Regions from separate parts of the Streptomyces sp. NPDC041122 genome, predicted to be linked through region 2. Evidence: riboswitches for the same ligand, from Rfam matches in the RefSeq annotation. Region 2 holds a riboswitch; the other holds the start of a gene.

Region 1 (3,399 bases), on a different contig from region 2:
CACCGCTCCTAGGCGGACGCTGCCGTCAGCCGCGCGATCTCCGCCGGCGTCAGCTCCAGGTCCGCCACCGCGAGCAGCGCCGGCAGCTGTTCGACCGTGCGCGCGGAGGCGATCGGCGCCGCCACCGTGGGCTGCGCGGCCAGCCAGGCGAGCGCCACGGTCGCGACCTGCGCGCCGTGCGCCTCGGCGATCTCGTCGAGCGCGGTCAGGACGCGCTCGCCCCGCTCGCTGCCCACGTACTGCGCGACCCCGCCGCTGCGGGCGCTCTCCACCTTCGTGCCCGGACGGTACTTGCCGGTGAGGAAGCCGGACGCGAGCGCGTAGTAGGGGACGGCCGCGAGGCCGGAGCGCGAGGCGACCTCCTGGAGCGGGCCCTCGTAGGTGTCGCGGGAGACGAGGTTGTAGTGCGGCTGGAGCGCGACGTAGCGCGCGAGGCCCTCGCGGTCGGAGAGGTCGAGGGATTCCTGGAGCCGCTCGGGGGTGATGTTGGAGGCGGCGATGGCGCGCACCTTGCCGTCCCGCACCAGTCCGTCGAGCGTCCCGATGATCTCCTCCACGGGGACCGACGGGTCGTCGTAGTGCGTGTAGTAGAGGTCGATGTAGTCGGTGCCGAGGCGGCGCAGGGAGGCGTCGATGCCGGCCTTGACGGTGGCCGGGGAGAGGCCCTTGAACTCGGGGTGGGCGCCGACCTTGGTGGCGATGACGACGTCGGAGCGGTTGCCGCGTCCGGCCAGCCATTCGCCGACGAGGGTCTCGGACTCACCGCCCTTGTTGCCCTCCACCCAGGCCGAGTAGACGTCGGCGGTGTCGATGAAGTTGCCGCCCGCGGCGGTGTAGGCGTCGAGGACGGCGAAGGAGGCGGCCCGGTCGGCGGTCCAGCCGAAGACGTTGCCGCCCAGGGAGAGCGGGAAGACCTCGAGGTCGGAGGAGCCGAGCGTACGCAGATGAGTCATGTGTTCCTCAACAAGGCCACCGGATGCGGAATTCCGTGCACGCACCACCGGACCGGCGGCCCTGGCGTCGGGGGGGATGCCGCCAGGACCGCCGGAGTGCGGAGGGAACTCAGCACCGCGCGGGCGCGGACCTCAGGGGTTCAGGCCCTTGCCCTGCAGCCAGCCGAGCGGGTCGATCCCGGTGCCTTCGGGCGTGTGGACCTCCAGGTGGAGGTGCGGCCCGGTGACGTTGCCGGTCGCGCCGACGCGGCCGATGACCTCGCCGGTGGTGACCTTCTGGCCCGCGCTGACATTGAGCGAGGACTGGTGGCAGTACCAGATCTCCGTACCGTCCTCGAGTTCGAGCACGGTGCGGTACCCGTACGCGCCCGCCCAGCCGGCCTCCTTGACGGTGCCGGTGTGCACGGCCTTGAGCGGGGTGCCCGTGGGCGCGGCGAAGTCGAGGCCGGTGTGGTGGCCGGAGGACCACATGGCGCCGGCGTCGCCGAAGTGCGAGGTGAGGGTGTACGAGGAGGTCGGGATGGCGTAGCTCTTGGCGAGCTTGGCCAGGCGCGCGGCCTCGGCCTTGGCCTTGCGGGCCTCCTCCGCCTTCTTCTTCTTGGCGGCGGCCTCGGCGTCCGCCTTCTTCTCGGCGGCCTTCTGCTGCGCGGCGGCCTCTTCGGCGGCCTTCTTGACGGCGGCGTCCTCGGCCGCGGTCCGTACGGCGGCGTCCGCCTGGTGCTGCTGGTTCTCGGCCTGCCGCATGATGCGGGCGCGCAGCGCCTCGCCCGCGTCGGTGGTGCCCTGCTCGGCGTCGACGGGACTGACGCCGGCGGCGGTGAGCGGGGCGGACGCGGCGGCGGCCGTCGTGGTGTCGGAGGAGTCGTCGGCCAGCAACGAGCCCACGCCCGGCAGGGACTTGGCCTCGGGGAGCGAGTCGGCGACGGCGGCCACGCCCGGCAGGTCGGGCATCGATATGGAGACCGGCGGCTTGCCGTCCTGCGCGGTGGCGATGCCGCCCGCGCCGACGGCGGCGATGACGCCCACGCCGAGGACGGTGGAGCTGCGGGCGAGCCCGCCGCCGCCCTTCTTGTGCACACGGTGCCTGCCGCGGACGGGCCGGACGGAATCCTCGGTGGGGTTCCACTCCTCGAACTGGTCCTCGTCGTACACGCCGAAGTCGTCGTCATTCGGTAGGTACACGGCTTGGGGGGCAGGCCGGTTGGACGCCACGGGGGCGCACTCCTTTCCTTCCTTCTCGCCTACCGGGTTAGCTGACGGGTTCGGAGCAGGAAGGTCTCCTACGGGCATCTGCCGGCGCGTGCGCGCATGACGGGATCGAGGCATGCGTGCATGGGCGGCAGAGGTCCGATTCACCCCAAGTTAGTGGTTCCCCGGCTCCCTTGCGGGATTAGGCGCGTGCGCGCGGAGCCGCCTCTAGTGACGGCTGGGACGACCGCGCTGCGTTATCGAACGTTAATAGACAGCGGGTCGGTATTCCAAGCTGTTCCGGTTGATCGTTAACGCCGACCGGCTGTACGTACCGGGACGCACGGGGGCGGAACGGGGCGAGTCGACCCCACCTCGGTCCGCACCGGAATTTCACATTCCCTTGACAGTACGTCAGATGTCATGCGGAGCGGCGCACTTCAGTCACCAGTGGTGACATCCGGATCCCCGGCGACCGGCCGGCGCACCGCGAGGAGCGCCATGTCGTCCGTCATCCCGCCCCCGGTGTGCCGTCGCACCTCCTCCGCGAGCGCGGCGAGCAGCGCCCGCGGGCCCCCGCGCCCCGGGAAGATCCGCCCGCCGAGCCGGGTCGCCGGATCGTAGAACTCCCCCGCCGCGTCCCGCGCCTCCGACAGCCCGTCCGTGTAGAACAGCAGCGTCGCGCCGGGCGGGAAGTCGGTCTCGTCGGCCCGGTCCGGCCAGATCCCCAGCTCACCCATGCCGAGCGGCAGCGCGGGCTCGCTCGCCGACATGACGCACAGCCGCCCGTCGCCGCGCAGCAGCAGCGGGGACGGGTGACCCCGGTTGATCAGCCGCACCCGGCCGTCGGCATGCCGGATCTCGGCGAGGACGGCGGTGGTGAACCCCTCGAAGGCGTCCAGGCCGTCGCGCCGGGTGCCCTCCCGGGCGAGGGCCCGCTCCAGGCGCTGCGCCACGGCCTCCAGCGTGGTCTCCTGCTCGGCGGCCTCCCGGAAGGCCCCGATGACGACGGCGACCGCGGCGACGGCGCCCATGCCCTTGCCGCGTACGTCGCCGACGATGAGCCGGACCCCGTACGGGGTGTCCTGCACCGCGTACAGGTCGCCCCCGATGAAGGCGTCGGCCTGCGCCGCCTCGTACCGTGCCGCGATGTCGAGCCCGCCGATCCGCGGGTCCGGCTCGGGCAGCACGGCGCGCTGGGTCGTCTCGGCGATGGAACGGGCGTTGGCGAGCCGGTCGTTGCCGCGGCGCACGACGC
Region 2 (3,399 bases):
TGGCGTACCTGGATCAGGACGTCGACGGCCGCGGAGTGCAGCAGCCCGCCCGGCCCGCGCAGCGGGTGCTCGTCGAGGATGACCAGCGTGTGCTCGCCCCAGGGCCGTACGTCGATGGCGATGCGCGCGGTCCCCAGCCGGCCGCTGTCGGCCTCCAGTTCCAGCAGGCGGGGAGCCTCGCACCTGCGCACGATGGTGTGCCCCGACAGCTCCCACGGCCCCAGCCGCACGGTGTACTCGATACGGGATCCGGTCTGCGGCCACATGTCATCGACGGGCTTGGACTCGTGGGTGCCGACCACCCAGTCGCCGTAGCGGTTGCCGTCCTCCAGGACCGCCCACACCTCGTGCGGCGGGCGTTCGATCAGTCGGTGCCGTACAGCCATGGTGTGTCCCACCCGTCGTCGTCGGATTGCCCGGTGACCGCCCGGGTGCCCGGCCGCCGAAGGCTCACCCCTTCATCACACCAGCCATCGGCCACGCCCGCCGCCTGCCGCACCCCGACCGGGTACACGCCCCCCTCGGCAGGCCGCACGAGCCCCCGGCCCGTCCCTGTCCCGGGCGTGCAGGGTGTCCAGCGGCGCAGCGGCGCCGGGACAGGCCGGAGCCCCGGACACGGGGGCGTGCCGGGGCTCACGGCGGGGGAGGGAAGAGGGCGCTCCTGATACGCCCGGGCGCTCCTAGTAGGGGCCGTTGACGTTGTCGATCGAGCCGTAGCGGTCGGCCGCGTAGTTGCAGGCGGCGGTGATGTTGGCGACCGGGTCGAAGCTGTCCGTGGAGGTGCCGGGCAGGTGGTAGGCGTCGAAGGTGGGGCCGATGACCTGCAGGAGCCCCTTGGACGGCGTGCCGGCGACGGCGTTGATGTCCCAGTTGTTGATGGCCATCGGGTTGCCGGAGGACTCGCGCATGACGTTGCGGTGGATGCCCTCGTAGGAGGCGGGGATGCCGTGCTGGGCCAGGATGTCGAGCGACTCCCTGATCCATCCGTCGAGATTGTCGGCGTAGGCCTTCTTCGCCGGGGCGACGGCGGGCTGGACGGCCGCCTTCTCGCGCGAGGAGCGGTCGGCGCGCTGGGCGGGCTCGGGGCTCTTCTGGCCGAGGGTGAGCTTGACGCCGGGGCGTATGAGCTGCGGGTCACCGCCGAGGACGCCGCGGTTGTCCTCGTACAGCTTCTTCCACCCGCCGCTCACGGAGTGGTCCTCGGCGATCTTGGAGAGGGAGTCGCCCGCGGCGACGACGTAGGTCTTCGGGGCCGCGGCGGGCTCGGCGGCCGGAGCGGCCTGCGCCGCGCTCGCGCCGGTCGCGCCGAGCACCGGGAGGACGAGCACGGCCCCGCCCGTACCGGCGGCGGCGAGGCCCCGGTGCAGCGAGCTGGACTTGGGGCGGCGGTGCTTTCCCTTTGCGGGCATGACGAATTCCTCTCCGTCGCCTGCGAGGTGAGCTGTCGGGTTCGGACGGGAGATGTCCGGTCGCACTGCATGCGACTTCACCCCGAGCCGTGCCGGAATCCGGAACGGCGCTTACCTGGGTCCCCCGCTCCTGCCATGCGTAAGTGAGTGGGTGGGAAGGGTTTCCGGGCAGCGGCAGGATTCGGCGTTCAGCCCGGGATTGACGGTGACGTTAAGCGAGAAAGCCCGGACGGAACAAGGCAGGAATTCGAAAGACGAATGCGCGGACCCCGCCCCCGGCCACGGGAGCCACCCCGCACCCATTGATCGAAAAACTCAACTTTCTTTGCCCAGAACGGAAGTACGCACAACGGCGCCTCCCGGAGCCGCACTCCCCGGCGTGACACATTTCACGGAACCGGGCGAGCGGCATGCGACTCCGCCCCGACGCCACAGGCGGTCATTCCGCCGGATACGCCTTCGATGCCCCCATCACACCACGTACAGCCCAAACAGGGTTATTCGCGTCAATCCGGTCATGCAGAAAGCGTGCAATTAAGTACAAACCAGGCATAAGGCGTACGGTGTTGAGCCGATCACGCCCGTCCCGTTGTCCGGCGAGACGGACCCGCAGCCGCCGCGCGGAAGCGTTCAGCACCACGCACCCGCGCTCCCCGCCTTCGGCTCCCGACGCCGACCGCCCCGCCGCCGAGAAACCGCAGGCCGCCCGCTGCCCAGCCTCAACTCGCCCGAAAAACAGAGAAAGGAGCACCGGAAGAAACCGGCCACGCATTGCAGCAGAGGCAACCTGAGCCGGTAACAGATAAAAAAGGGAGACGAAGAAGCCGGACGGGGGAAGCGGCCGAGCCGAGACAAGGCGAAGAGCGCGCCGGACAATAGGGCATTCCGTACCCGAAGGTGACGTCCCGTCGTGCACAAAACGGGGGAGGGGCAATCGGAGGGGCAACTCGCCTGCACCCGGGACGAGTTGCGACAGGACCACCCCTCTTCCGCCGGGCGCCGCCCCGCCGATTCACCTCGTATCACGCATAACGACAAAGCGAGTTGACGGAAACCAGGTCCAGACCGACGGCCGCCTCCAGGACTCGCCCACGCCCTGCCATGGCCGGGCCCGCGCCGACGGACACTCCCGCCCCCCCGGCGGACGAGCGTGCCGATCCCGAACCGGAGCTCAGGGGCCACACCCCACCCCCTCCAGACACCCCTGCCATGCCGACGGCCGCTTGACATGCAACCAATAGGTTGCCAATCTGATGGTGAGGAGGTCGGAAGACATGGACGAGGTCTTCAAGGCACTCGCGGACGCGAGCAGAAGACGACTGCTGGACCGGCTGAACGAACGGACCGGACAGAGCCTGCGCGAACTGTGCGCGGGCCTGGACATGACCCGCCAAGCGGTCTCCAAGCACCTCGCGGTACTGGAAGGCGCCGGCCTGGTCACCGCGGTCCGCCACGGCCGGGAGAGGCTGCACTACCTCAACCCCGTACCCATCCACGACATCGCCGACCGCTGGATCGGCCAGTACGAGCGCGGCCGCATGTCCGCACTCAGCAACCTCAAGCACGCCCTGGAAGGAACAACGATGAGCAAGCCCGAGTATGTCTACACGATCTACATCAACACCACCCCCGAGAAGCTCTGGGAGGGACTGACCAGCCCCGAGTTCCTGAAGCAGTACCACGGCGGCTGGGCACCCTCCTCCGACTGGAAGGTCGGCTCCAAGGTGCTGTGGCCCGTCGAGGACGGCGGCGAACCACAGGACCTCGGCCAGGTCGTCACCGAGTCACAGCCCGGCAGACGACTCGCCTACACCTGGCACACGCTGCAGCCGACGCACCAAAAAATGTTCGGCATGAGCGACGAGGACTACGCCGAGGCGGCCAAGGAACGCTCCAAAGTCACCTTCGACATCGAACCCGCCGAAGAACCGGCCCTGGGCATGAAACTGACCATCACCCACGACGGCTTCACCTCCCCCGACTCCAAGAT

What was found. Region 2 has a riboswitch for cyclic di-AMP ahead of ACZ6B8_RS16040 (transglycosylase SLT domain-containing protein). Riboswitches for the same ligand answer to the same signal wherever they lie in the genome.
Region 1: another riboswitch for cyclic di-AMP. It lies ahead of ACZ6B8_RS12385 (M23 family metallopeptidase); the one in region 2 lies ahead of ACZ6B8_RS16040 (transglycosylase SLT domain-containing protein).

What each region holds. Positions count from the first base shown of each region.
Region 1 covers NZ_JBVIYQ010000003.1:31,400-34,798, forward strand. Annotated here, with positions in the region: gene ACZ6B8_RS12380 (aldo/keto reductase) at 9-953, opposite strand; gene ACZ6B8_RS12385 (M23 family metallopeptidase) at 1,086-2,165, opposite strand; cyclic di-AMP (ydaO/yuaA leader) riboswitch at 2,177-2,360, opposite strand; gene ACZ6B8_RS12390 (PP2C family protein-serine/threonine phosphatase) at 2,582-3,399, opposite strand, start outside.
Region 2 covers NZ_JBVIYQ010000004.1:4,439-7,837, reverse strand. Annotated here, with positions in the region: gene ACZ6B8_RS16045 (SRPBCC family protein) at 1-386, opposite strand, end outside; gene ACZ6B8_RS16040 (transglycosylase SLT domain-containing protein) at 681-1,409, opposite strand; cyclic di-AMP (ydaO/yuaA leader) riboswitch at 1,412-1,573, opposite strand; gene ACZ6B8_RS16035 (ArsR/SmtB family transcription factor) at 2,684-3,399, shown strand, end outside.